Regions from separate parts of the Priestia sp. D3YE.R1 genome, predicted to be linked through region 1. Evidence: riboswitches for the same ligand, from Rfam matches in the RefSeq annotation. Region 1 holds a riboswitch; each other region holds the start of a gene.

What was found. A riboswitch is a leader RNA that binds a small molecule or an ion and turns the genes downstream of it on or off. The one in region 1 is predicted to bind lysine.
Region 2: it holds a riboswitch for lysine, as region 1 does, so the genes downstream of both, ACOZIR_RS12015 (amino acid permease) here and dapA (4-hydroxy-tetrahydrodipicolinate synthase) in region 1, are expected to answer to the same signal.
Region 3: it holds a riboswitch for lysine, as region 1 does, so the genes downstream of both, lysA (diaminopimelate decarboxylase) here and dapA (4-hydroxy-tetrahydrodipicolinate synthase) in region 1, are expected to answer to the same signal.
Region 4: it holds a riboswitch for lysine, as region 1 does, so the genes downstream of both, ACOZIR_RS00910 (aspartate kinase) here and dapA (4-hydroxy-tetrahydrodipicolinate synthase) in region 1, are expected to answer to the same signal.

Annotation. Positions count from the first base shown of each region.
Region 1 is NZ_JBLTHW010000002.1:1,130,153-1,137,618, forward strand. Features, by position in the region: gene ACOZIR_RS17955 (PQQ-dependent sugar dehydrogenase) at 1-1,301, opposite strand, end outside; gene ACOZIR_RS17960 (cupredoxin domain-containing protein) at 1,595-1,969, shown strand; gene ACOZIR_RS17965 (hypothetical protein) at 2,194-2,598, opposite strand; gene ACOZIR_RS17970 (DUF3243 domain-containing protein) at 2,849-3,166, shown strand; gene ACOZIR_RS17975 (hypothetical protein) at 3,414-3,584, opposite strand; gene ACOZIR_RS17980 (H-type small acid-soluble spore protein) at 3,701-3,880, opposite strand; gene ACOZIR_RS17985 (hypothetical protein) at 4,298-4,585, shown strand; gene ACOZIR_RS17990 (hypothetical protein) at 4,647-4,904, shown strand; lysine riboswitch at 5,163-5,341, shown strand; gene dapA (4-hydroxy-tetrahydrodipicolinate synthase) at 5,469-6,356, shown strand; gene ACOZIR_RS18000 (DMT family transporter) at 6,614-7,459, opposite strand.
Region 2 is NZ_JBLTHW010000001.1:2,251,166-2,258,631, reverse strand. Features, by position in the region: gene ACOZIR_RS12025 (ethanolamine ammonia-lyase reactivating factor EutA) at 1-1,385, opposite strand, end outside; gene thiT (energy-coupled thiamine transporter ThiT) at 1,543-2,148, opposite strand; TPP riboswitch at 2,181-2,281, opposite strand; lysine riboswitch at 2,456-2,640, shown strand; gene ACOZIR_RS12015 (amino acid permease) at 2,743-4,182, shown strand; gene ACOZIR_RS12010 (hypothetical protein) at 4,219-4,587, opposite strand; gene ACOZIR_RS12005 (GNAT family N-acetyltransferase) at 4,691-5,182, opposite strand; gene ACOZIR_RS12000 (cysteine hydrolase family protein) at 5,274-5,861, opposite strand; gene ACOZIR_RS11995 (cupin domain-containing protein) at 5,883-6,191, opposite strand; gene ACOZIR_RS11990 (YqcI/YcgG family protein) at 6,166-6,933, opposite strand; gene ACOZIR_RS11985 (LysE family transporter) at 7,086-7,466, shown strand, end outside.
Region 3 is NZ_JBLTHW010000003.1:505,954-513,419, forward strand. Features, by position in the region: gene ACOZIR_RS20905 (pentapeptide repeat-containing protein) at 1-181, shown strand, start outside; gene ACOZIR_RS20910 (O-methyltransferase) at 381-1,049, shown strand; gene ACOZIR_RS20915 (LysR family transcriptional regulator) at 1,279-2,190, opposite strand; gene ACOZIR_RS20920 (hypothetical protein) at 2,666-2,800, opposite strand; gene ACOZIR_RS20925 (dicarboxylate/amino acid:cation symporter) at 2,938-4,200, opposite strand; gene lysA (diaminopimelate decarboxylase) at 4,253-5,581, opposite strand; lysine riboswitch at 5,720-5,902, opposite strand; gene ACOZIR_RS20935 (CBO0543 family protein) at 5,969-6,481, opposite strand; gene ACOZIR_RS20940 (NAD(P)/FAD-dependent oxidoreductase) at 6,818-7,466, shown strand, end outside.
Region 4 is NZ_JBLTHW010000001.1:177,418-184,883, forward strand. Features, by position in the region: gene uvrC (excinuclease ABC subunit UvrC) at 1-1,454, shown strand, start outside; lysine riboswitch at 1,520-1,697, shown strand; gene ACOZIR_RS00910 (aspartate kinase) at 1,838-3,070, shown strand; gene ACOZIR_RS00915 (YslB family protein) at 3,121-3,648, opposite strand; gene ACOZIR_RS00920 (succinate dehydrogenase cytochrome b558 subunit) at 4,138-4,746, shown strand; gene sdhA (succinate dehydrogenase flavoprotein subunit) at 4,776-6,563, shown strand; gene sdhB (succinate dehydrogenase iron-sulfur subunit) at 6,567-7,340, shown strand; gene ACOZIR_RS00935 (acyl-CoA thioesterase) at 7,404-7,466, shown strand, end outside.

The DNA.
Region 1 (7,466 bases):
AAATTATAATCAATTTCCACAATATTAAAATCATTTAGCTTACAATCTGTACCTGCCTTGGTATAAGCTAAAACTCCTCTAACTGGGGATTGAGATTCTTTAATCTGGGCAATATCCGTAAACATAACGCTTCCTGTTAAGCTAGGGATTTTGTTTCCCATATATGGCTGAACTCCTGTAAGGGAGGTCCCTCCAAATTTATTAGGGCGGGGATCTTTGTGAAAATAACTAGTTAAAGGCTGAAGACGTCTCGCTGAAGTTTTTACTGCTTCATTGTAATAAGCAATTATTTTCTCATCCAAGGCCGGATTTTCAGAACACCTTTTTATAAATGAAGTTGGAAAATCTCCTTCCCATCCCCGCCATCCAAGGTTAATAAATCCTTCTTGGTTGGGTTTAGCTCTCATTAATGAAGCTTGAACAAGTTGAGGAACAGGTATTGGCTTATAATGAACAAATGAAAAAATAGACTCTACTACGTCTTGTCCCACGTTTCCCACATATTTGATGTACTGACTATAAAATTTTTGAAATGAAATGCCCGTTATATTGCGAACTCCTTTGGCAATGAGCGTAAGGGTTTCTTGAATAGGTGAAGGGAGTTCATTAAAGCGTGTGACTGCGGGTGGATTATGGATGAATGTATTCTTACTTACATCAATTTCAATTATTTTTCCGTAAATCTCCATATCATCCTGACTTAAATTAAAGGGGTCATATCCTGATCCGCCATCTCCGATTGTTAAGATAAGTTTTCCAGTTTCAGGTGAAAAGTTTAAGCTGTTAACACCATTATGATTAAAAAATGGTCTTCTTAAGTTAAGTAACGTCCGTCTTTTTTGAGGTTGACCATTTGGTTGGAAAATCCATTCTTCCACTGTATCAATATGATCATATTTAGTTTCTCTATTTATCCACTTTAGTTTTGAAGTTTTAGAATCACACGGGTTAGGCTTAAAATGTTCGGAAAGTGCACCTGGTCCTTGTGTTCCAGCTACGGAGTAATGAAGATAAAACAGACCGTTATAATAAAATTCTGGATGAAACGCTAGCCCTAGCAACCCTCGTTCATCATATCCACCGCGAGAAACACCTGGTTCAGAAGTACCCAATTTTATGATTTTTGAGCGAATATCTAAAAAAGTCTGTATAGCTTCATCCCTTATATAAAAGATCTCTCCTACTTGGGTTGCAATAAATAAGCTTTCAAATGAGTCACCCGGAAGTATAGCTGTTTTCAAAACGGTAGGTAAATTTATCTTACTAACAATAGGCCGTAAGCTAACCTTAGCTTTTATCAACTAACTTAACACTCCTTTTTAATGTTTTCTCTTATAAGAATATGATTGGAACTGTTCCATTAGTATCAATACTATTTTGTAAAGTGCGGTAATTTGATTGAGAGACGTAATCGAGAAGTGCTGGTTAAGCCTGCTATTTTCTTCTCTCAGCACTCAAGATTCTCCCAACGTTCATAACTATTTGTGACTTCCCAAAATTGAAATTAAGGAAAAATAATAATTAATTCACAAAAAATAGTGATATTATTTTATGAATTGGAAAAGAATATGACTTGTGAAAGGAGTGAATGCAAATGTCTATGAAAAACTGGTTAACGGGATGGGTTGTTTTGTTTGCGATGGTTATCGGTGTGATAACTTCAGGGTCACTCGGCGCTTTGGCCGAATCCGACGTGGTAAGACAGCAAGCCATGGAGGTTCAGTTGAACGATGATTACTTCAATCCAGAAACCATCACTATCCCGAGTGGAAAGACGATAACATTGATATTGAAAAATGAAGGTCAGAAAGAGCATACCTTCACAGTAGAAAAACTCGGTATTGACGCTGAAGTCCAGCCTGGAAAAGAAAAAACCATTACCGTGAAACCACAAAATCCCGGTACATATGAACTGATATGTAGGTATCATTTTAATAGTGGAATGGTAGGGAAAGTGATAGTCAAATAACAAGCAGGGCCAATTAAAAGTAATCGCTTTCATTTTTTTGCTTTCCCTAAATCATTTGATAGGTTATAATAAATATCTACAAAAATATTAAATGATATGTAAGTAACAAGCAATTACACCCTTAATATTTAACTAAAAAGAAAAACTCTCTTAAGGCATTAGGGGAGTTTTTCTTTTTTATGTATACCATGTAAGGGAAAATTCACCATAATAATAGGGCGAACTCACTTTTCAATTCTAACTAATGTTTTTTCCGGCATGTCAATATCATCAATGTCAAAGTAATGGATGTTTAACGTTAATTTCCTCTCTTGTTCTTCAGCTTCTTCCCCTATCCAACAACTATACAACTCAAAAAAGTCTCCTGACTTAAGATAGCGGTCCATCAATTTGCATAGTGCAATCAGTTTCTCTTTTGATTCTTTACGCCTGCTCTTATTCATATACTCCGTAATTTCAATTCCCCAGTCGCTTGCAACTTCATAAACATAAAGGGTAGTAAATTGATGTTTCTTTACGTTCAATCGATTTCTTTCATCTGAAAAGCAGCTCCCAATAGTAACTAAATCATCTAATTCCTTATTAATAGGTAATTCTACGTTTGAACCTATGTAAGTAGCTAAACTCATTTGTATTCACTCCGTTCCTCATCTAAATAACCGATTAAATTTTGTAAAACTAACCTAGTTTGTTAACATCCTAAGAAATACATCCTGTTATCAAAAAGGTTTTTCACTAAACTCTATTACAAATAATCGAGTTTTATTCAAGTTTCACTATTATTCTGCTTAATGAGTAGGCTACGAAATGTTTATATACCTGTAAATGGGGGATTTACCATATAAGAACATTGATACTTAATTGGAAGGAGAATGAAAAATGAACAATAATACTAAAACCGTTGAAAATAAAGTAGAGGATAAACTAAATGAAATGAGTCAAGAGAAGAAAGACAACATCCTTTCTAGTTTTAACGAATTTAAAAGTTACTTAGGAGATAAAGTCACAAAAGGTGAGAAACTAGGGTTAAATGATAATCAATTAGCTCTAGCAGCTAAAAAAATAGCTGACTATCTCGCAACCCATGAGGAGCCACAAAATGAAGAGCAATACTTGTTACATGAGTTATGGAAAGTTGGAAACGAGGAAGAACAACATCATCTTGCTCATATGCTTGTTAAATTAGTCAAAGAATAATCTACATCAATTATAGATTGCTTTTTGCCATTATTTATTAGGGATCAAGTGTATTCAATCAACATAGCAAAGAGCCACTTGCGTAAAACAAGTGGCTCTTTATAATGGTTAAGTGTCAGGTAATATCGTTGCAAAAGTAAGAATAAGCCGAAATCGAAATATGTTATCTGCAAACCCTTCTATTGTCAACTTAATAAAAATGCATAACTACAGAAAAGAAATAAAGGTTGGTTATTTCCTTGTCTTTTTATTCATTTTTTTTAGAATCTTCTTGGTAATGCTCATTTAAATATGGGTTCTCTGTCGTAGCAAAATTAACAGATTGAAGGCTAGTTTCAGGATCCATTCCGTAATAGCCTTTTAGTTGCGCATTTTCTAGCTCGCCACTTCTGAGTTGTGGTTCTTTTTTCTCTTTCATGCTGCACCTCTTTTTTCTTATAAATAAAGCTTACAGAAATATGGTATCAGTTATTGGGTTCTATTTGGAGATGGAAGAAAAGAATGTAAAAAACTACATTCTTTCTTTCCGACTTTTTATTTTTCTTCTAAATCAAGGACTGGAACCATACGGTCTTCATCATGTGTTCCTCTCGCATGAACGGTAGCCATACTTGATGTTTCATCTACACTTTTAATCCAAATAGGAACTCCGTGGTAATGAACATCAATTTCCTTGGGGGAAGAAAGAATTTGTTTAGCTCGATTTATTTCCATGTTATCACCTCATTTTTTAGTATGTCCCTGTGATACATCAATTAAAAGATAAAGCTATATTTCCTCAACAATAACTTGACTACATTCTATAACTCACTTCGTCAAAAATTAATCTATCCTTTAACCTTGCAAAAATCGAACATCAATGGGTTTGCTTAACCTCATTTTATTCTTTAATTCGAATACGTATAAATACGAAAAATGAGCACATACTGTACCTAATCAGATTTCTCCTTTTGCTGACGAATCGTTTCTCCTTTAATATGTTAAGTTTACAAAAAACACCTGTCTTTACAGGTGTTTTTTTTTTTTTTTTTTTTTTTTAGAAAATACATTAATTTGTATACAAACTAAGTTTTATTTTACTTCTAGCAGGGGAATAAAATAGTGAATTAAATCGGAGAGGATGAGGGATTTATGATAGAGATGGAGGTAAAGAACCTTCAAAGGTCAGAACCTAAATTTAGAAAGGCTGAATCAGAATACTTAAATAAGGCAATCGAAGAATATTTCGTTCGTCGTACATACCATAATGCACCAGTAGTTGATGCACTTCGATATGTACTAACGATTGATAATAAAAGGGAACGTTTAGAAAGTGCTGTTGAACTTTTTGGAGATAATATCAAAGAAGTAAATAACCAAGATATTATAAACTATTTAAATCAATGTAGATGTTATAAGGAAATAAGAGATATAGTCTAAATTTGATGCTATTTTATGAAAAAATGTATTGTTCATAAATAACCAAAAGGGGATTGGAGATATGAACTATAAACAAAAGGATTATTATATTAGCGCAAAAGAAAATGAATATTATAAAGTACTAAATGTAGTCGATTATATGTTAGAGGAAGCAAAAAGCAACAATAAATATCCTATATGGGGTGAAAAGCTAAGAACTGAGTTAAAAGAAAGTGCTGGCAACAATCTTACTCCATGGCATTTTAATACAATAATATCCGTACTTTTAGATTACGTACCTGATGAAGTAAAGAATAAACCTAATGCTAAGTCACTCTAAGCGGGTGGCTTTTTATGGTGTGCATAATATGTAAGTTAAAACATGTGGTGAATAGCAAAAAGAAAGGTGGAATAGTAATATGAGTGATACTGAGATTGTGGGTTTGAGTCAATAATCCGGAGGCATTCTCTAAAAAATAAGTGTAAGGACTTAATTACATGGTGTCCATAAAATTATACTTAAATGATTCTTGCGTGAAAGGAAATTTACTGTTATATTAAATGCAATTAAATATTTTCTTATTTCAATATTTTTTGAAGTGAGGATAGAGGCGCAAAGATCATAAGTATACAATTTGAGGAGAATGAGATCCAATGACAATTGTGGAAAGGGGTATTTGCCGAAGCCGAAAGAATCTCATGTTCTTGAAGCTGGTTCTGCTGTTGAATAAATACAGAACTGTCATATGGGAAACTGTATGGAGGGCTATCTTACGCACGGAAACTATTTTTGATAAATATTGTTTCTACTGCAGCAACGAATCCCTCGTTGCTGCTTTTTTGCGTTTCTTATGAATGGCCCTAACCCCTCTAATTTTAAAAATTTTATAAAGGGTGTGTAGTTATGAATTTTGGCCAAGTATTAACAGCAATGGTTACCCCGTTTGATCAGAATGGCGAAATTGATTTTAACGCGACGAAAACGTTAGTTGAGCATTTAATTACAAATGGCACAGATGGCTTAGTTGTAGCTGGTACAACTGGAGAGTCTCCAACATTAACCACAGAAGAAAAAATTGAATTATTCAAATGTGTTGTAGAAGCTGCTGCGGGAAGAGTCCACGTCATCGCCGGAACTGGCTCAAACAACACGCAAGCTTCGATTAGCTTAACGAAACTTGCAGAGGAAACAGGAGTCGATGGTATTATGCTCGTTGCTCCCTACTATAATAAGCCGTCTCAGGAAGGCTTGTACCAGCACTTTAAAACGATTGCCCAGTCAACCTCTTTACCAGTTATGCTTTACAATATCCCAGGGCGAAGCGTAGTTAACATTTCTGTTGAAACAATTGTTCGTCTATCAGAGATTCCTAATGTTGTATCAATTAAGGAAGCAAGTGGCAACTTGGATGCCATGGCAGAGATTATTAGCAAAACACCTAGCGACTTTACACTATACAGCGGCGATGATGGGTTAACAATACCAGTATTAGCAATTGGCGGGGCAGGAGTTATTTCAGTTGCTTCCCACATCATTGGCAATGATATGCAACAAATGATTAATGCCTTCAAAAATGGCGATGTCCAAAAAGCTGCTGCTACACATCGCAATCTGCTTCCCATTATGAGAGCATTATTTATTGCGCCAAGTCCTTCACCAGTAAAAGCTGCATTAAATCTAAATGGAATACAAGTTGGCGGTGTTCGTTTGCCAATGGTTCCTTTAAGCAATAAAGAGCAAAGTGCGCTAGAAGAAGTTCTGCAAGCTAGCGGCATTAACGTTACCTGTTGAAATAAATAAAAATAGATTAGAAGAGAGAGCATAGCTAAAACGACCGATTCAATCGAGGCATTAAGGCAAGATTTTGCCAAAAGCTCAAGATGGATGAATCATCATTTAGCTAACTCCTAAAAATAGAAAAACTCCCTTAACGCATTGGGGGAGTTTTTCTGTTTTTTCTATGTATACTATATACATCTTCAGTTGCCATACAGAAGGAGACCTATTTCACTATGTGTTCGTTCTTCTGTCGGTATTAGTGCAAAAACTTATATCTTAGTCAACACGATTCCGCATAGAGTAAGAATAATTCCTATTAATTGATATTTTTTAAGTCTTTCTTTAAAGATAATTAAGCTCCCAATTAAAACAACAATACAATTTAAACTAATGATTGGATAAACCACACTGGATGGACCTTCCTTTAGGGCGAATAAATAACAGCTGTAACCAATCGTACTTAATATACCAACTAGTATACCTATCTTTATTTCAATTTTATGTGCAGTTATTTTTTTAAGTTCTTTCCGAGCTAATAAACTTAAATAGACAGCTCCTCCGCCATACATTGAAACAAGCATTTCACCCATGCTAAAGTGCTGATACGTGCTGAATTTCATAATAACACCAACTGTGCCGATAGATAGAAGAGCTAAACAGCAGCTCAAAATCCATAATTTATACTCTATGTGTGCCGTTTTGTTTGGTTGATACTGAATAATACAAGCTGCCAATATAATAATGACGATACCAATCCAATTTGTTAAAGGAATGGATTGAGGAAATAATAAGGATGTAGCTATAACAACAATGACTGTATTCATCGCAATAATGGTAGATGTAATACTCGCAGGTCCTTTCTCAAAGGCTTTCGACATTTGGATATTGCCATTGGCATTTAAGATACCGATTAGTGCCCCCGTTAAAATAGGTAAAATGTGAAATTCAAAACTTCCTTTAATAAGAGTAAATAATAAGAGGATAAAAAAAGAAATCCAATAAAAGAAAAGTTGAATACACACTTTAGATAAATGTTGAAGAGCACCCCATTTAAATAAAGTATTGTTTACTCCGAAGCATACAGCTGTCCCTAAAGCAGATATAAACCATAACATAGTGTGT
Region 2 (7,466 bases), on a different contig from region 1:
GAGATTGCTTCTCCAGCTACTGGTAATCCAAGATCAATGTAATCTCCGTGTGTAAAATCAATTTGATCTAAACAAATAATTTCTAATTCTTTCTTCTGTTTGGCTAGTGCTTGTCCCAAAGCTTTTGCAATATCTTGCTCGCATAAAACAACGAGGCACTTAGCTCCCTTAAAACAAGCAATGAATTCAACGCTTATTACTTTTGCTAATTCTTGAAGCATCTTATAGCTGCAGTAAGGAAAATGAGATAAAGCAATAGCAGCGGGAGGATCTTCTGCACTGAAAACAATTGAAGCCTGCATACATGCCGTTCGAGCTCTTTCTTGAAACAGCTGCGGATTCCACTCCTCTTCTTGCTGTACGGGTATCTCTATAATCGGAATATTTTTCAGCGGCAGCCGTTTAGACCCAATGTATACGGTTGACCCGCTAACTTCTGTATTTTGCATGCCGGCTCCAATGACAGTAGCGCGCGTTGTTTCAGCGGCTTGAGATACCTGTATGGATTGAAAGTGATACGCTAGCAGCGGACCGATATCTCCGTGTACGGCCACTTCCTTCACTGTTTTTGGCTTTTGTTTCTTCATCATTGCTCCTATTCCTCCTGAAACCATGATTGTTTCCGGCTGTATAGAAGACCTTATATGAGGAGAAACGAGCAGCGAAGAGGTTTGAGTCAGTGCTCTTACATAATTCACGGTTTCTTCAGCTAGCAATTGACAGATAGAAGAGAGTTTTTCAAATGTTGCTTTTTCATCTTCATACAGCATCAAAGAATTATTTTTTAAAAATTCAGTTAAATAAGGCGAAACGTAGGTAACAAAACCATCTGAATTCAGACGAATTAATCTTCCGCCTACATGCAATGTGAACGTCTCTATCACTTTGGCATTTTGACATAAAGCGATGTTAGCGGTGCCTCCCCCTACATCGATATTAGCAATTACTCGATTTGTTTCAACAGAACGTTCGATTGCTCCCGATCCTTTTGCCGCTAACATTCCTTCTAAGTCAGCACCAGCTGTTGCAACAACAAAATCCCCGGCGTGTTCAGCTAGATAGTGAACGATACTCTCTGCATTTTGCTTCCGAGCAGTTTCTCCTGTAATAATCACAGCGCCTGCCTCCACTTGATCTAAGGAGACCCCTGCTTTTTTGTACTCTTTTTCTAGTAATAGTGTTAACCTTCGAACATCGATTTCAACTTCGTTTACCATAGGTGTTGTATAGATGGAACTTGCATACGTTACGCGACGATCAATAATTTGACAGCCTGGCAGCGTAAACTGGTTTTGTTGATTTGCTATTAACAGCTTGCTTACAATCAGTTTTGTTGTGCTTGTTCCAATATCTAACCCTATGCTCGTGATCCATTTCTGTATCATGCTATCAATCCCTTATCTCGTTTGAATATGGTGATTATCATAAAACAGTTTTTTGAATATTTCATTAACTATGTTATCAAACCTGACACACTTTCGTGTAAACAAAGGTGACAAATGACAAAAAAAGACTAAATCTTGGTAGATTTAGTCTTTTTTATTATGAGTGTGATTTAGTTACAATCATTCTTGATGCCGATGGAATTAATAGTGAAAGAATGATTAAGCAGGCTATTAATGACCCTACCATTGAAATACCGTTCATTGAAAAAGAATACCACAAAGCGGACATTCCCTTTGGCGCATATGATCCCCAAAAAATAATACCAGCAATAAAGTGCCAGAAATAGCGCGCGAAGCTGCCGATAATAAGGGATAGAACAATTAAAACAAAAGCTTTTGATCTGTTATTGTTAGCTAAATTTGTTTTGATAGATTGTGAAAAAACACCTCCAAAACCTATAAAAGCAAAAGCCACAATATATTCAATAAATGTTTGCAGCGCTGTTAAAATATAAGCCGTTCCTGTTGCTAACTGCAAAAGCCCCCATAATAGACCAGATAGAGCTCCGCCTTTTACTCCCCAGCGAAAGCACATAATAAAAATGGGCACCATGGAGAACGAAATACTCACAGCCGTTGCAATCTTAATGGAAGGCAAAAGATCAAGTAAAAGTGCCAATGCTGCAAAAATAGCTATTTCAATTTTAGCCTGTAAAGGTAATGCTTTATTCACGTTTCTCACTCCTGTTTTTGAATCATTCATATCAAACGGTTTACACAGGAGTAAGCAAATATATGCTACTATTCCCACATTCCTACGCTAGCGTTAACTAACAGGTTCGAAGGGTCTGAACAATTTGTTCACTCTCAGCACTGCGGCTCCCCCTGTGGTACGTTCGGATATTTATGTATTATGAAGACAATATTTATTATACCATATGTCACAAAATAGATTCGAGAGATTTCAAAGATGTTTCTATTTTCTGAATCTATTTTTTATAATGACAATCGTTTTAGTATTTGATATACTTCTTTTATGTCAATTGAATATAAAAAACCCTCATCCTAATCGATGAGGTAGAGGTCGCAGTTTTTAATAGTAAAGTAACGGAAATGCAGAGAACATTTATGATGTTGCTTGAAAGGAAAAATTGCCGAAGTTTAGATCATTTCTCGGTTGATTTAAGCTGGGGCTGTCTCCGAACAGGAACAGAACTGTCACATCATGCGAATGATGTGAAGAGCTATCTTCACGGAAGGTTGACGCGGTTTTCAGATTTAAAAGCGCGCACATATACTGCGGGCTTTTTTTATGTTATCCCGTCTCTTTCCGTACATTCGAAAGGAGTATTTATCTATGCAAGAGCAGCAAGAATTAAAACGTGGGTTGAAATCTCGCCACTTAACGATGATTTCATTAGGAGGAGCCATCGGAACCGGCTTATTCCTAGCAAGTGGTGGAGCAATTCACACAGCAGGACCCGGGGGAGCGCTTTTAGCTTACGCGATCATTGGCGTCATGGTTTACTTTTTGATGACCAGCCTGGCGGAGCTCGCAGCTTATATGCCTGAAGCTGGTTCGTTTAGTACGTATGCGTCTCGGTTTGTAGATCCATCCTTTGGTTTCGCTCTCGGCTGGAACTACTGGTATAACTGGGCTATTACGATTGCAGCTGAATTATCCGCTGGAGCCCTTATTATGAAATTTTGGTTCCCGAACTCTTCTTCTATTTTATGGAGTGCCCTCTTTTTATTAATTATGTTTGGGCTTAACTACCTTTCTGTAAAAGGATTTGGTGAATCAGAATTTTGGTTTTCGTTAATTAAAGTAATAACGGTTATCATCTTTTTAGTTATTGGTATTATGATGATTTTTGGTATCTTTAACAATGAAGCACCAGGTTTTAAAAATTTCACGCTTGGTGATGGACCTATTCATGGTGGATTCTTTACTGTCCTAGGTATTTTTATGGCTGCAGGTTTTTCATTCCAAGGAACAGAGTTGCTTGGAGTCGCAGCTGGAGAAAGTGAAGATCCAGAAAAAACGGTTCCTCGCGCAGTTAAACAAGTCTTCTGGCGCATCTTGTTATTTTATATTTTAGCTATTTTTGTTATCGGGATGCTTATTCCATACACAGCGGATTCCTTAGCAAGTGATGATGTGCGAGTAAGTCCCTTTACTTTAATATTCGAACGAGCAGGTCTAGCGTTTGCTGCATCAGCTATCAATGCCGTTATTTTAACAGCTGTTTTATCTGCTGGTAACTCAGGTATGTATGCTTCTACACGTATGCTGTGGAACTTAGCGAAAGATGGAAAAGCACCGAGGTTCTTAGCAAAAGTGAATAAACGAGGCGTTCCGGTTAATGCCTTAATCGCAACGGCGCTTGTCGGTACACTTGCATTTGGTGCTTCATTCTTTGGAGATGGTGCGGTATACACATGGTTACTTAACGCTTCTGGTATGTCTGGTTTTATTGCTTGGTTAGGAATCGCGATTAGCCACTATCGTTTTAGAAGAGCATTTGTTGCTCAAGGTCATGATTTGAGTGAACTTCCATATCATGCAAAACTTTTCCCATTTGGCCCTATCTTTGCCTTTATTTTATGTGCCGTTGTTATTTTAGGCCAAAACTATTCGGCGTTTATGGGTGACTCGATTGACTGGTACGGTGTACTTGTTTCTTATATCGGACTGCCTTTATTCTTAATTGTTTGGTTAGGATACAAATGGACGAAAAAGTCAAAACTTATCCCGTTAAAAGAGTGTCAAGTAACAGTGAAAAAATACGAATAAAAAAAGCTCTCTATTCTTTTGAATAGAGAGCTTTTTTTATATGAGCTGATCAGCAAAATGAAGAGATATATAGGCGGGTTGATTTTTCATAACAAGCATATAACCTTTGAGGGGGCGATTATAGTAATCCGCAGCTTCTATATAATAAATACGCTGAATTAACCTGCTTAAATGAGTTACAAAAGATGGAAGTTGGTGATTAGGAATGGTTTGAATGTAGTCTATGATTTCTTGTTTCGTTTGAAGGCCCGAATGGGTACATTCTAACAGATGAAAAAGCGGATCTGCCGCTATAGTAGATAGTTCAGAATTGTGTTTGATTCTATTCAGCTGGATATGCAGTTCTTTTTTGGACCATCTTTTCGGCACAGCTCTTAGATGTTGATACTGAAAATGTGTATTCATGATAGCTAACACCTTTCGTATTAAAATAATAAAACAACTTATTATTTTAATAACCTTTACACATGAAACTAAAACGTTACAATGTGTAAAGGTGTCATACATCTTATAAAATAAGCTGATAAAAAAGTACATCTTGCCACTGATCAAATTTCCAGCCTACTTCTTTAAATTCTCCGCAAAACGTAAAATTAAATTGCTCATGCATTTTGATACTGATATCATTCCCTTTTGTAATTCCTGAAATAACAACGTGATGGTCGAGTTCTTTAGCTAATTCCAAAATGCGTTTCATAAGCTGTTTTCCAATACCATACCCTTGTTGATTTTTATCAATATAAATCGATAGCTCTACTGTTTGAATGTACGCTTCTTTATCTCGATACGAGGAAAGCGAAGCATAGCCAGCTACTACTCCGTCTTTTTCCGCGACAATAAGCGGAAAAAGTTTATTGCTAATATGATTATTAAACCAGCCTCTTCTTTGTTCCACTGTTACAGGCGTTAAGTCAAAAGTAGCAGCACTTGTTTGAACGGACTGATTATAAATTTCAACAAGCATAGGTAAATCTTCTTCTTTAGCATAACGAATGATCATATGTACAAACTCCTTATAGTATAGAATTATCTTTATTTTACTTCTTTTAAGAAACATAATCTACATAAAAAAACTGATATGCGCGTGCACATCAGTTTTGGTTTTGGGCATATTGAAAGGTTTGAAGGACTTGAAGAGTCTCTTTTGTAGAAACGACCGTTGCAAACTCGCCGTGCAGGGAAGACAGTGCGAATGTATGTACATCTTCTGCGCACAGCTTTGTTTTTCCATCGTAGGACGTACCATCAAAGCAAGCCGTTGCATCGTTCACAACATATGTCCTATACCCTAGATTTCCAGCCATGCGCGCAGTCGTAGAAACGCAGTGATTAGTAGTTAGTCCTATTAAGATAAGCGTATCATAGCCATTTGCTTTTAGATAGCTATCTAACTCTGTTCCAATAAAGCAGCTGTTCACGTGTTTGCGAACTAAGCATTCGTCTTCTTGTGGACCAAATCCTTCCTTGAACTGAAATCCCTTTGAACTTGGGTGTAAAGGCGAATCTGGATTTTCTGATGCATGCTGCACGTGAATGACAGGATAGTCTTGACGCCTCCATGCTTGCAGTAGCGTCAGCATATTCTTTTCTGCATCTAAATTGTTTCTTTCTCCCCACTGAGGTGAATAAAACCCTTCTTGTACATCGATAAGCAGCAACACTGGACGGGAACGTAGCATAAGCATCATCTTCTTTCGTCTTTATTTTAAAATGGAAATAACGTATGTGCATCCATCAGGACCGGCTTTTGAAGAATGAACCGTTTGTTTCGGTAAATGTATCCGATCTCCTGCCTGACATAGAACCGTATCACGTTCAACTGTAAAGTAAATAGATCCTTCAAGTATATGAAGAATTTCATCAGTTGGATGCGTATGAGACGGATGTGTTTGAAAAGCAATATCGTGCTGTACTTCAACGTATCCAGTATACGCCGGAAGCAGCTCTTTAATTACTTCTTCAAACTTTCCGCCAACTCCTTTTTTAATAGAGGCTTTTTTTACGTCCATGCTGCTCACTCCTTTTTAATTTAAATGGACACTGTCCGGTAGTATAGTTATTATCGTCGCGTAAAAAATATTGCTTCCACTCTCGGTTTTCCTGTTGCCCATACCAGCCTAACTCGGGGTGAGCTGATACGTCATCATATGTTTTTAACCGATCGCGGACGACTTTTTGTACGTGCTTCCCTATTTTTGAATCTCCTGTCATACCTTCAAACACCCACCGCGGCTGAAATGTAATCATAAATCCTCTGCTCTTACGGCTTTTACGTAAAGAATGAGCAGGCGTATTACAGACGACAAAAATAGGTTCTCCGTGAAAACAAAATTCCCATAATGCATCTTTCGGGTCTTTTGGAATGTCTCGCGGCCATTTCTTTTGATCAATTTGATGAAGAAACGTCAGCGTATCCCAAAACATCGTTTCGTACTCTTCCATTGAACGTTCTTTATGTTCAGGCTTAAAGAATAACACAAAGGATGTATAGCGACCTATGCTCTTAAATGTATCTATGTATTCTCTAAGTGCCGACGCTGCATGCCTAATATCTTGATAGTTATAAGGAGTAGTCACAAATGAAAAACGCAGTAAATCTTTTTTAAAGCCTTCTACCCCTAACATACAGGGAAATGGATTTTCTTCTGATAATATATCGCTTTGGAAATATTGAAAAGCATCTTTTCCCCAGAACGGGACATGCGTGGACTCTAAAATCTCATTAGCTCGAAAAAGCATTTTTGATGCCATTAAAACCCTCCTTATGGAACTCAACGTTACATGTGTATTAAAAAAAAGAAAGTTTATGAGTATTTTTAACTAAATGCCGCTTCTAAATTATAAAACTCTAATCTATATATATATAAGCTACTATTGGACAAGTTAGAAAGGAGGCTGTGTTTGTGGAGTGGTTTTTGATTGCTATAAAACAAATAATTCTAGGTATTAGTCTCGCAGCACCGGTAGGCCCAATTAATATAGAAATGATTAAAAGGGGTCTGACAAAAGGATTTTGGGCTTCTTGGCTAGTTGGTTTAGGAGGTATGACGGCCGATATTTTATTTATGCTCCTCATTTTAATAGGGTTAACACCTTTTGTTCAGATGCAGGCCGTTACTGTTGCACTGTATGCAACTGGCTTTGTCATGCTCACATTTATTGGCTTTCAAAGTATGAAACAAGCTGTCTCTGGTTCCTTTTCAGTAGATGTAAATCCCCCCCCTGCTAAAAGAGACAAGTCATTTTTTACAGGTTTCTTCATTGCTCTTATGAACCCTTTAAAT
Region 3 (7,466 bases), on a different contig from region 1:
AACAATCTTTGAAGGAACATCATTAAAAAAATCCTCATTTCGCAACGCAACTTTGCTAAATGTACAGTTTCGAGGATCAGATTTAAAGAAATCCGATTTTGAAGGTGCAAAAATGGATAAATTGACATATAACTTTTTAAAAAGCGCCAAGATAGATCTTAGTAAAGTTACGATTATTTAAAGATAAAAAAGACCTCTCTGAAGGTCTTTTTTATGGACACATAACAATTCTTTTTAAGAGCGAGCAGGATAGTTTAGTAGAGAGCTAGAACACATTCATAATACGAACGATTACGGCAACAAGCTGGATATGAGAAAAACATATTCGTATCTTTTAAATAATAATAAAGCTTTTATGACTTATGTAGAGGAGTATGGAAATGTCTATATATGAAATTTGGAATGAAGTGGATCTTTATATGAATAATAAGCTTATACAACCTGACCCCATTCTTGAGGAGGTATTGAAGGCAAATCAAGAGGCTGGACTACCTGCTATCGACGTCTCGCCTAGTCAAGGAAAGTTTCTGCATTTGTTAGCTTCATTAAAAGGAGCTAAACGCATTTTGGAAATTGGCACTCTTGGAGGTTACAGCACCATTTGGCTAGCCAGAGCTCTTCCGAAAGACGGGCAGCTTATTACGCTGGAATTAAACTCTCAGCATGCAGAAGTAGCAAGAGCTAATTTAAAAAGAGCGGGAGTAAGTCACTTAGTAGAAGTCATTGTCGGCCCCGGGCTTGATACATTAGCTGTATTAAAGGATAGGAGAACAGAGCCGTTCGATCTTATCTTTATTGATGCTGACAAGCCGAATAACCCCAATTACTTAAAGTGGGCCTTGAAATTATCGAAAAAAGGAAGTCTGATTATTTGTGATAATGTTGTTCGTCAAGGGCATGTGGTGAATGCAGAAAGTGAAGATGAAAATGTAAAGGGAATTCGCCAATTTATGAATGCTCTGGCTCAAGAAAAACGAATCAGTGCCACGGCTATACAAACCGTTGGAAGCAAAGGCTATGATGGCTTTATTTTAGGAATTGTTGAATGATAGAACTCGTGTTACATATAAAGAGGCTGGGACAAAAGTAGTTTTGTTGAAGGAAAATCCGCACGATGAATTCAAATTCTTGATGGAGAATCTCGATTCATCGTGCGGATTTTCTCATGGTGATAGTAAACGTAGATTTCATGCATGTATTTGCTTTTAGCTGTTCAGATCATGTATCCGATCCGTTTGTCTTTAGAGTGGATTGATGCCGTTATCTCCCAGCCTCTATTTAATTTGCGTCCAACTTATTTGTCATTTGTTTTTCGGTTAAAAAACTAATTAATTCTCGTACAGCAAATGAACTGTAGCGTTCTTTTAACAGAATAATTCCAAGTTCCCACATCATTTCTGGATCTGCAATAGGTATCGTAATAATGTTCGGGTCCTTCACCTTGGCATAAAGCGATTCGGGCAAAATAGCAATACCAAGTTCTGCCGCTGTTAATTCAATAATTAAATCCCATTGAGAGCTTTTATACGCGATAGAAGGCACAAAGCCTGATTTTAAAGCATCTTGAATTAACCGGTCGTGCAGCGTAAATTCTTCACTGAACATAATAAATTTTTCATCTTCCAATTCTTTCATCCAGACGGAAGAACGTTTCGCTAAAGGATGGTTTTTATGGGCGTATAACAGAAACCTTTCCTTAACGAAGGGGTATACGTGAAAATAATCATCATGACCGCTTGTGAGAGGAAGCATAACAATCCCCATATCTACACCAGCCTCTTCCACAAGCGCTTCAATTTTTTTTGCTCCAAATTCAATAAGCTCTAGAGATACTTTAGGGTATTGTTTATTAAATGATTTTGCAATCTTCGGGAAAAACAAGGTCCCGATGAGCGGAGGGACTCCCATCTTGATTTGCCCGGTTTGCAAATTCATCAAATCTCCCAACAAGTGAGGCATGTCTTTTAACACCGACAGAGCTTTAGTTGCCTGGTGATACACAACTTCTCCTGCATCAGTCAGCTTTAATTCTCTTGTCGAACGATCAAGAAGCTCAAATCCTAGTTCATTTTCTACTTTTTTGACGGCTTTACTTAAAGCCGTTTGTGACAAATGAACTTGCAGCGCTGCCTTTGTAAAATTTTTATGATTCGCTACCTCTATAAAGTATTCTAAGTCTCTGATTTCCATGTGAAACTCCATTTCTGCAAACTGCTTATCCTTTTTCTTTACTCTTTATTTTACCTATTAAATTATTTACTGTAAATGCGCTGATTAAAAAGGGAGAATCTATTCAATGAATAAAAACAGGGAAAAAATAAACTAAAGTTTCTGTCGAAGTTGATTTATAAAACAAATAATCTTTTTATAGAGAAACCTAGATTTTGCTATTAGCTGATGGGGAATATAAAGATTTTTGCATCTACGTTCGGGCAAAAATGCAAGACTTATCAAAATAACTGAAAGTCCAAAGGCTGCGGCTGTAATCTCTAGCCAAGAAAACATCATATCATTCCTCCTTTTACAAACCTATTAATAGAATATGTAAAAGTTTGAAAGGAGGTTGTACGATAGACCTATAACGAGCGGCGCTATGAAGCTCCTTCTAAAAATAAAATGACGTTAAAGAACGCAGAGCCTGTGCCACACGTTCTTTAACGTCATTTTATTTGCGCTCTTCAGCCTGATGCTCTTGTTTGTTTTGCTCAGTGAGACGTTTTTGATGAGCTTTTGTTTCTGCACTTACGTGATTCGCATCATTCGGTTGATTCTTCTTTGAACCTCCTGCAGCGTTACTCATTAGACGACACCTCCAGTCCGGTTATGCAACATACCTATAGAATGTGCGTATTTACAGACTTTATACATCGCTATCGATATTACTGCACACGAAAAAAGCAAAGGAAGAGTCACTAAGACTGTTCCTTTGCTTTTTTACTAGGCGACTTTATCGGTGGTGATAATTTTGTTAATCCAGTCTTTTCCTTCTGTAAACCTTGTAACAAGCATCGCTGTTACTGTATTTCCCGTACTGTTTAAAAGCGTAGCAGGGGCGTCAATAATCGTTGAAATGACCGCAATAATAGGCAGGACTTCTGGAGAAAATCCATAAATTGTAATAATTAACATTTCGCCAATCATACCGCCTCCAGGAATCGCTCCCATTACGGCTCCAACTAAAAAGGCTACGCCTAAAATACTCAAAATACTCGTAGCAGACGTCATATCTTTGCCAAACAAACTGAATAAGAAAACAATTTTTAGAATACCGCCGATAACAGAACCATCTTTATGGGTGTTTGCTCCTAATGGAATAACTGTTTCAGCAATATCCAGCGGCACACCCATTTTCTTTGTTGCATCTAAATTAACTGGAATAGATGCAGCAGAAGAACAGGTAGCAATAGCGGTGATAGAAGGAGCGGCTGCATTTTTCCAGAACAGCTTAATTCCTGCTTTACCGCCAGCAATCCATGCGTATAGCGTAAAGAAGCCAAAATAGTAAACGATTGCAATTAATAAGTAAAGAATAAATGCTCTAGCGTACCCTTGTAAGATCTTTGGTCCAAGTTCTCCTACTACAGTAGCAAAATAGCATCCTAAACCAATTGGAGCATAGTACATCACAATTTTAACAACCTTCATCGATACTTCTTGACCAGAAGTCAGAAATTTCGCCATAGGCTGTCCTTTTTCACCAGCCATCGTTGTAGCAATACCGAAAATAACGGCAAAGACAATTAATTGTAAAATATGCTCTTTCGAAAATAACTGAACAAAATCAGGTACAGTAAATGTACTAACAAGCTGAGTTAAAAGGGCCATTTTTTCAGCTGTATTTTCACTGTCACCCATTAATTCTTTAATGGCAGAAGTATCTACGTTGTGCAGGGGATTGTAAAGTGAGGCGCCTAAAAAGCCTAGAACGGCTGAAACAGCAGCAGTGGCGACAAACACAACGGCAATACCCAGCATAATTTTACCAAGACGTTTCATTTCGTTCATGTTTGCGATCGCCGAAGCAACACTAAAAAAGACAAGGGGAACGATAATCATGAACATTAAATTAAGAAACAAATCACCAAAGGGCTTTACGACTGCCACATCGGGCCCGATAGCATATCCTGCTATCCCGCCAATTAAAATAGCGAGAAGCAGAATAAGCGATGATCTGTACGTTTTAAATACACTTAAAACCATAGTTAGATTTCCTCCAAACAACAATAGCTTCTTTACTACGCAAGAACAGCTATCATTTGCTCATTGCATAGGTAGTAACGACTGGCTTTACATCTTTACGCACCAAATCTTCGTATGTTTCTCGCTCTACAGCAAGACGAGCTTCTCCATTTTTCACAAATACAACAGCAGGGCGCGGAATACGGTTGTAATTGCTAGCCATTGAATAGTTGTAGGCACCTGTAGAGGATACTGCTAGTAAATCTCCTTGATTAACGCGCGGTAAATCGATATCCCAAATAAGCATATCTCCTGATTCACAGCATTTCCCCGCAATTGATACCGTTTCATCTTTTTTATCCGTCACTCTATTAGCCAAGACAGCTTCATGTTTTGCATCATAAAGGGCAGGACGGATATTGTCAGTCATACCGCCGTCAATTCCTACGTATTTGCGTACACCTGGAATCTCCTTAGTTGAGCCAATTGTGTAAAGCGTTGTACCTGCTTCTCCTACAATGCTTCTTCCAGGCTCAATCCAAACTTCTGGAAGGGTATAATTTTGTTCAGTTAACGTGCGGCTTAGCTTTTCTGTCAGTGCATCTACATAATACTCAACTGGAAGAGGAGAGTCGCTTTCGGTATAACGAATACCAAAACCACCACCTACGTTTAAAACTTTTACTTCAAACTCCATTTTATCACGAATACTGAATAAGAAATCAGTTAAAATATCAATGGCGCGAGAAAAACCATCTACTTCAAAAATTTGCGAACCAATATGACAATGAATGCCTAAAAGATCGTAGTAAGGCTTTTCTAAGGCAGAACTTACCGCTTTCATAGCTTGGTCATTGGAAAGACCAAATCCAAACTTGGAGTCTTCCTGTCCGGTCATAATATACTCATGTGTGTGGGCTTCAATCCCTGGAGTAACACGCAGAAGAATAGATGCTTTCTGTTTGCGCTCAGCTGCTAACGCATGCAAAACTTCAAGTTCGGTGAAGTTATCCACAACAAAACAGCCAATATTCGCATCAAGAGCCATTTCCATTTCTTCAATCGTTTTGTTATTTCCGTGAAAATGAATGCGTTCAGCTGGATATCCAGCTTCAAGAGCTGTAAATAATTCTCCTCCTGAGACCACATCTAGTGACATATCAAGCTTCGTTAAAAGGCTAGCCATTTCCATGCAAAGAAACGCTTTCCCTGCATAGGCGATTTGATATGAAAATCCGCTTCTTTGAAAGGCTGAATGGAAGGCCTTGCATTTTGTCTCAATTAATTCTTGATCGTAGATGTATAGGGGAGTGCCGTATTGTTTTTTCAGTTCAACCGTATCGCACTTCCCAATTTCTAAATGATTGCTGCTGTTAATTTTACTCGTTCCATGTAAGTACATAATCCGTATCCCTCCATTTAAATCATTCAACTATAACTTTGATGGTCAGTAGAAAAACACAAAAAAGACCCGTGAAGTGATGTTCACGCGTCTTGGTTTCATAATAATAAAGTATTATTACATTCTAGGCATCAACATCTCTTCAATAGCTCTCCACAAACCAAATGGTTTGTGACAGCTCAGCATTTATTCAATACTGAACCAGTATATGAACACAATGGATGTTTATATACTTCGGCACGAAATCCCTTTTACTTATCTTCACAGACTCCATTAGTCTCCAATAAGTGACTCTTGATTTCATGCACCTCTATTCTCAGAGAGGAAAATTATATTTAAATGTAACTCCTATTATATTTCCTTTTCCTCTGTCTAGTCAATGAAAAGTTAAGGCATAGGAATATCAAAGAAGATAAATAAAAAAGCTATGAAGCTTCCAGAGAGTATCCAAGCAGCCAGCGCTGTCTTCTGATGAATCACTAAAAGTGAGAACGTGACAATATTGAAGAGAAAAGAACACAGCAGCGACCATCCATAATGATGAGTGATACTGTGATTAACATAAGCAATGAACTCAATCACAGTAAATAAAAGCGCCCACAAAAGAATCCACCACAGCCGGCCGCTTACATGCAGCGGCAGCCTTCCTAAAAATACCGGTATGACAAACGGATAAATAATTAAGGTTATTCCAAGGGAGACCATTAGGTGATCGGGTAGAAAAAGGTGGTCAATACCAACAGGATGAAATACCCATACCCGGTGATGAAACAGCAGCACTTCATAAAGCAAATTCCCCGTGACCCAAAACAGCAAAGTAGGATAGTATTCTTGATATCTTCGCCACTTGCCAAATAGTAAACCAAGAATGATAAAAAATAATACAAATGAAGATTGCATACGCTCTCCTTAAAATAATGGTTATTTCTTTTTATTTACATATTATAGCGGTTTTATTCTTTTATCTTTTTATTCAGAACCTATAATAGAAAAGCGGTAAGCAACAGCGTTAAAGATGTACGATCACTATTTATGATTTTCTCCACCCTGCTATACTCTCGGTAAAAGAACTTCTAACGCTTTTGTTTACGATGAAGGGAGCTATATGTCAAAATCAGCACGCGCCAAAAACAAGTTAAAAATAGCTTCGCCTAGTATGTGGCTTCTTTTTTTGCTATGCTAAAATTACATACATATAGCATGAGAATACTAGAAGAAAGAAAAGGGTGTTTTGGTATGAAAACATACATCGTAGTTGGAGCAGGGATACTTGGAGCTTCTACAGCATATCATTTAGCAAAAGCAGGAGCAGATGTGACATTAATAGATCGCAAGGATGCTGGTCAAGCTACTGATGCAGCAGCAGGAATTGTTTGTCCATGGCTTTCACAGCGTCGAAATAAAGCATGGTACCGCTTAGCAAAAGGCGGCGCCAAGTACTATCAAACATTAATTCAGCAATTAGAAGAAGATGGAGAAACGGATACGGGATATAAGCGAGTAGGAGCAATTAGCTTACATACTGATGACCAAAAGCTTAAAAAAATGGAAGAACGAGCATATAAGCGTCGGGAAGAAGCTCCTGAAATAGGCGAGATTACACGTTTATCAGCTAAAGAAACACAGGCTTTGTTTCCGGTTCTTTCCGAAGAATACAGTTCAGTTCATATTAGCGGAGCCGCTCGCGTTAACGGAAGAGCTCTTCGAAATGCACTTGTGAATGCAGCGAAGAAAAACGGTGCAAAAACAATAGAAGGAAACGCAGAACTTCTTTATGAAAATAATCGAGTAACGGGCGTTTCCGTAAATGGACAAACCCTTCTAGCAAGTACAACAATCTTGACAGCAGGAGCGTGGGCAAATCAATTACTAGAGCCTCTTGGAG
Region 4 (7,466 bases), on a different contig from region 1:
CAGCTGAAAAACAGCCCCGACTTGTTATTACAAGAAAAATAAAAAAAGATAAAGGAAAATACTTTGGTCCTTATCCTAACGTTCAAGCTGCAAATGAAACAAAGCGGCTTCTTGATCGCATTTATCCGTTAAGAAAGTGCTCCACTATGCCAGACAGACCTTGTTTGTATTACCATATCGGGCAATGTCTAGCTCCTTGCGTAAAAGAAGTAAAAGAAGAGCAAAACAAACAAATTATTGAAAATATCACGCGGTTTTTGAATGGTGGATATGAGCATGTCAAAACAGAGTTAACTGAAAAAATGCTAAAAGCTTCAGAAGAGCTCGACTTTGAGCGGGCTAAAGAATACCGAGATCAAATTACTCATATCGAAGCGACAATGGAAAAGCAAAAAGTAACGTTTAATGATTTTGTTAATCGAGATGTGTTTGGCTATTCTTATGATAAAGGCTGGATGTGTGTTCAAGTTTTCTTTATTCGCCAAGGGAAATTAATTGAACGAGAAGTTTCTATGTTTCCTTTTTATAAAGAGCCAGAAGAAGATTTCTTAACTTTTATCGGTCAGTTTTATGCCAAAAATATTAAGCCAAAAGAAGTGATGGTTCCAGCAACGATTGATGCAGAGTTAGCTGAGAAATTAGTAGAAGTAGAGGTTCAGCATCCAAAGCGAGGCAAAAAGAAAGAATTAGTGGAACTTGCGTGTAAAAATGCAAAAATTGCGCTCGGTGAAAAATTCTATTTAATTGAACGAGATGAAGAGCGCACGGTTGGCGCAGTTGAACGGTTAGGAGAAGAGCTTGGAATTGCCGCTCCTTATCGGATTGAAGCATTTGATAACTCAAATATTCAAGGAACAGACCCCGTTTCTGCGATGATTGTTTTTGTTGATGGGAAACCGGAAAAGAAAGAATATCGCAAATATAAAATTAAGACCGTAAAGGGACCAGATGATTACAGTTCCATGAGAGAAGTCGTTCGCAGACGGTATTCCAGAGCGTTAAAAGAAGGTCTTCCGCTTCCGGATTTAATTGTTGTAGATGGAGGCAAAGGGCATTTAGCTGCAGTACAGGACGTTCTCGAAAATGAATTGGGACTTTTAGTGCCTACAGCAGGTCTTGTCAAAGATGATAAGCACAGAACCTCCAACCTGATGATTGGTGAGCCTCCTCAAATCATACCGCTTGAACGCAATAGTCAAGAATTTTATTTGCTTCAGCGAATTCAAGATGAAGTTCACCGCTTTGCGATTACCTTCCACCGTCAAGTGCGGTCTAAGTCCGCTTTTCAGTCAGTTCTGGACGACATTCCGGGAGTGGGAGAAAAGCGTAAAAAAGCTTTGTTAAAGCATTTTGGTTCGGTGAAAAAATTGAAAGAAGCAACGGTTGAAGATATTCGAAATTCAGGTGTTCCTCAAAACATTGCTGAAAAAATTTATGAAACATTGCAAAAATAGTCTTGAAATAATAGAAAATATTTGATAAGCTATTAACTAATTTCATACGACACTTCATCAAATGAAGTGAAGATAGAGGTGCAAATTTAATCAGTACGTATCAGGAAGGGTATGAGCCCTTATGAATGATGCGGAAAGGGAAATTTGCCGAAGTGAACATTACCTCATAGTAATGATTGCTGGTTCTGCGTTGAATAAACGTAGGATTGTCAAGATGTAGATTCTTGGAGAGCTATCTCACGGCAGTGGACGGTTATGTTTATAATTTTCGTTCGTTAAGCAATGAGAGCTCATCTCATTGCTTTTTTTATTGTCTGAGTAAAAAAATTTAGCTTCTCATCATCCTGCATATGCAAATTTATTGAAAAGGAATGAACAAAATTATGGCATTAATCGTTCAAAAATTTGGTGGAACATCTGTTGGTTCTGTTGAACGTATTCAACATGTAGCAAACCGTGTTATTCAAGAAGCAGAGCGCGGTAACCAAGTAGTTGTTGTTGTATCGGCAATGGGCAAAACCACAGATGCACTGGTGAAATTAGCAAGTGATATTACGGACAGTCCAAGTAAACGCGAAATGGATATGCTTCTTACAACTGGAGAACAAGTAACGATTTCCCTGTTAACCATGGCTCTTCAATGCAAAGGTCATGAAGCAACTTCGCTAACAGGTTGGCAAGCTGGTATCCAGACGGAAGCAGTTCACAGCAATGCACGAATCCAGCGCATTGACACGACTCGTATTCAAAGCCAATTAGATAGAGGGCGAATCGTAGTAGTAGCTGGATTCCAAGGCTGTTCAGAAAATGGGAGCATTACGACATTAGGTCGAGGCGGCTCTGACACGACGGCAGTAGCTCTTGCTGCAGCATTAAAAGCTGCAAAATGTGATATTTATACAGACGTAACAGGAGTGTTTACGACAGATCCGCGCTACGTAGAAGATGCTCGTAAACTTTACTCTATTTCATATGATGAAATGTTAGAATTAGCCAATTTAGGAGCAGGGGTGCTGCATCCGCGCGCTGTTGAGTTTGCAAAAAATTATCAGGTACCGCTAGAAGTGCGTTCAAGCTTAGAAAACGAGAATGGAACGATTGTTGAGGAGGAAGTTTCAATGGAACAAAACTTAGTCGTAAGAGGAATTGCGTTTGAAGATAATATTTCACGGGTGACAATTGAAGGGTTGAACAACGAGTTACAAACTCTTTCTACTATTTTTACAGCATTAGCAAAAGAACAGTTAAATGTGGATATTATTATTCAAAACGTAACGGCTAATAATCGTTTATCCATCTCGTTTTCTATTAAAACCGTAGATGTAGAAGCTGCTCTTGCTGTCTTAAAGGAGTATAAATCTACTTTAGGATATACGCGTATTGAACATGAAAGCGGGCTGGCTAAAGTATCGATTGTTGGATCTGGCATGATTTCTAATCCAGGTGTTGCAGCCGAAATGTTTGAAGTGCTGGCAGGAGAGAAAATTGAAGTGAAGATGGTCAGCACGTCTGAAATTAAAGTATCTACAGTTGTACCGCATGCTGATATGGTAAAAGCTGTTGAGACGCTTCACGTAGCATTTGAACTAGAAGAGCAGCAGGCAGTGCAAGTATAAAGAAAAGAAAAAGACGTGGTATCTCCACGTCTTTTATATATACGTATTTTTTACTTTTTATAACGCTCCGCACGTGTTTCGGTAGGTAAGATATCTTTTCGGTCCCACTGCACGGAAATCAGCACTTTTCCGTTCTTTTCTTTAGGTGTTAAGTAGGCTTCTGTTAGGCAGTTGTTTTGACGCTGAATCTGTTCAGCCACAAATCCTGACTCAAGATGAAACGAACAAGTTTCCTGCTGAAATCTTTTGCTGACCACATCACCTGATAATTCAAGCTCTAGTGAATATTTATCTTTTTTGGCAAGCGTCAGTGTTCCCCAGGAAGCGGCTTTAAAAAAAGCGACGATTTCATCCATTGTATTTAATGGATATTTACGCGCAAGGTGTTTTCCTGCCCAGTATGAGATGGTATTCGTTTCGTCTCCAAGAAGCTCTGGAATTAACACATCACGCAAAAGGCTGTATCCGAAATATGGAACGTGATCAAGAGCTCTCTCTGTTTCAGCTGCGACATTAGGTTCTGATGTTTCCATCGTCTCTTCAAGTTCTTGCTGTGATTCTGTTTGTAAATTGCTCATGCTTTCCCCTCTTTCTTTACTACTATTATATACAAATCTAAAAAACCTCTCACGCATTTTTTTAATAAAATGTAAGAGGAACTTTATTATGGTAAAAAGAGTTAGATGTAAAGATGTAAAAACCATAAAATACCTTTTAAAAGGGTACTTTTACCTGTGTAAATGTTTTGTGAACTTGTTTACAATAAAAGTACAAAGTAAACGCTTACTTAATTGTGGCAAGCGATACTATAATAGAAAGAAAAAATCTTTAACATCAATTCAGTAAGCGTTAACAAATATAAAATTTTATAAATTTATATTTTATAGAAGATTTAAACATCTTGCCTTGACGCTCTTAATCGATGGGAGTAAAATTAACCTGTCACATACTTTATTAGGAAATGCAAAGGTTTTCATTTCCTGTATTCACGATTAATCTATTTGTCTAGTGGGAGTAAGAAAGTTCTTCACAAACTATGTTCATTTAACTAAGGGGGGTCTACGCAGATGGCGGCAAACAGAGAGTTTCAATATCGGAGAATCCATTCACTACTTGGAGTAATACCAATCGGGATTTTCTTAACACAGCATTTAGTTGTGAATCATTTCGCGACAAAGGGAGAAGAATCATTTAATCAAGCAGCTCACTTCATGGAGAGCTTACCTTTCCGCTATGCTCTAGAAATTTTCATTATTTTCTTACCAATTGTTTTTCACGCAATATACGGTCTTTACATCGCATTCACTGCTAAAACAAACGTTAACAACTATGGATTTTTCCGTAACTGGATGTTTATCCTTCAGCGTGTTTCAGGTGTAATCACACTTATCTTCATCACATGGCACGTATGGGAAACCAGAATACAAGCTGCGCTTGGAAAAGAAGTAGATTTTCAAATGATGGAACGAATTTTAAGCAACCCAGCAATGCTTGCATTCTACATAGTTGGTGTTGTATCTACAATCTTCCACTTTGCAAACGGTCTATGGTCATTTGGAGTTAGCTGGGGGTTAACTGTAACACCACGTTCTCAAAGAATTTCAACTTATGTGACATTAGCAATCTTCTTAGCACTTACATTCGTAGGTGTTCGTACATTATTCGCATTTGCATAAAATTAAGGTTTTGAAGGAGTGGGGTTCCGATGAGTAACGGAAAAATCATCGTAGTCGGTGGCGGTTTAGCTGGCTTGATGGCAACAATAAAAATTGCTGAGTCTGGCAAGCAAGTAGATTTATTTTCACTAGTTCCGGTAAAAAGATCTCACTCAGTTTGCGCTCAAGGTGGAATCAACGGGGCCGTAAATACAAAAGGTGAAGGAGATTCACCATGGGAACACTTTGATGACACAGTGTATGGCGGAGACTTTTTAGCCAACCAGCCACCTGTAAAAGCAATGTGTGAAGCAGCTCCTGGTATTATTCACTTACTTGACCGTATGGGTGTAATGTTTAACCGTACTCCTGAGGGTTTGTTAGACTTCAGACGATTTGGCGGTACCCAGCATCACCGTACGGCTTTTGCTGGAGCAACAACTGGTCAACAATTATTGTACGCATTAGATGAGCAGGTTCGTCGCTATGAAGTTGCCGGACTTGTGACAAAGTACGAAGGATGGGAATTCTTAGGTGCTGTTCTTGACGATGAGCGCAGCTGTCGCGGAATTTCTGCACAAAATTTAAAATCAATGGAAATTAAAACATTCCCAGCTGACGCGGTTATTATGGCTACAGGTGGACCTGGGATTGTCTTTGGAAAATCGACGAACTCAGTTATTAATACAGGTTCAGCGGCATCTATCGTGTATCAGCAAGGTGCATACTATTCAAACGGAGAGTTTATTCAAATTCATCCAACTGCTATCCCGGGAGATGACAAGCTTCGTCTTATGAGTGAATCTGCTCGTGGAGAAGGCGGACGCGTTTGGACATATAAAGACGGTAAGCCTTGGTATTTCTTAGAGGAAAAATATCCTGCATACGGTAACTTAGTACCTCGTGATATTGCAACTCGTGAAATTTTCGACGTCTGCGTAGCGCAGAAGTTAGGAATTAACGGAGAGAACATGGTTTATCTGGACCTTTCACATAAAGATCCAAAAGAGCTAGACATTAAACTTGGAGGTATCATTGAAATCTATGAAAAATTCATGGGTGATGATCCGCGCAAGGTACCAATGAAAATTTTCCCAGCCGTACACTATTCAATGGGCGGTTTATGGGTAGATTACGATCAAATGACAAATATTCCTGGCTTATTTGCAGCTGGTGAGTGCGATTATTCACAGCACGGAGCGAACCGTTTAGGAGCAAACTCATTATTATCAGCTATTTATGGTGGTATGGTTGCCGGTCCTAAAGCCGTTGAATACATCAATGGTTTAGAAAAGAGCGCAGATGCTATTTCTTCAAGCGTATATGATCGTCATGTGAAAGAAGAAGAAGAGAAATGGAACAACATCATGAATCTTCAAGGTACAGAAAATGCATACGTTCTTCATAAAGAGCTAGGGGAATGGATGACTGACAACGTGACAGTCGTACGATACAATGACAAACTGTTAAAAACAGATGAAAAGATTCAAGAATTAATTGAACGCTATGATCGTATCAACATTAATGACACGGCTAAATGGAGTAATCAAGCCGCAACATTTACTCGTCAGCTGCAAAACATGCTTCAGCTTTCACGTGTTGTAACGCTAGGAGCTTACAACCGTAACGAAAGTCGCGGTGCTCATTATAAGCCGGATTTCCCAGATCGTAATGATGAAGAATTCTTAAAAACAACAATGGCATCTTTCGTTGATAAGAAAACGGCTCCTTCTTTCCATTATGAAGAGGTAGACGTATCGTTAATCAAACCGCGTAAGCGCGACTACACAAAGAAAAAAGATGAAAAACCAAAAAAACAACAAGAGGGGGTTCGTTAATCAATGAGTGAACAACAAACAGTCCAAAAGACAGTGCGCTTCATTATTACACGTCAAGATTCAGCTGAATCTGCTCCTTACAATCAGGAGTTTGAAATTCCGTATCGTCCGAATATGAACGTTATTTCAGCACTGATGGAAATCAGACGTAACCCTGTTGATGCTTCAGGTAAAGAGGTTGCTCCGATAAACTGGGAAATGAACTGTTTAGAGGAAGTATGCGGAGCCTGTTCAATGGTTATCAACGGTAAACCTCGTCAGTCATGTACAGCTCTTGTTGATAAACTAGAACAGCCAATTCGCTTACAGCCAATGAAAACATTCCCTGTTGTTCGTGACTTGCAGGTAGACCGCAGCCGTATGTTTGATTCACTAAAAAAAGTAAAAGCCTGGGTTCCAATCGATGGCACATACGATTTAGGACCAGGACCGCGTATGCCAGAAAAGAAACGTCAGTGGGCGTATGAGTTATCCAAGTGTATGACATGCGGCGTTTGCTTAGAAGCTTGTCCAAACGTAAACGACAAGTCAAACTTCATCGGTCCAGCACCGCTTTCTCAAGTTCGCTTGTTTAATGCCCATCCAACCGGTGCGTTAAATAAAGGAGAACGTTTAGAGACGATTATGGGTGATGGAGGGCTAGCGAACTGCGGAAACTCTCAAAACTGCGTTCAATCATGTCCAAAAGGAATTCCATTGACTACTTCAATCGCAGCTTTGAACCGCGACACAACCATTCAAGCATTCAGAAGTTTCTTTGGTAGCGATCAAGTATAATCACTCAAAACCTCTCCAAGCGGAGAGGTTTTATTTTGTCTATGACGAATGGAGGAATTACAGATGAATAATATTTCGTATATTGAAGACATGGATCACTGGAAAGAGTCATTTTCGTTTAAGCAG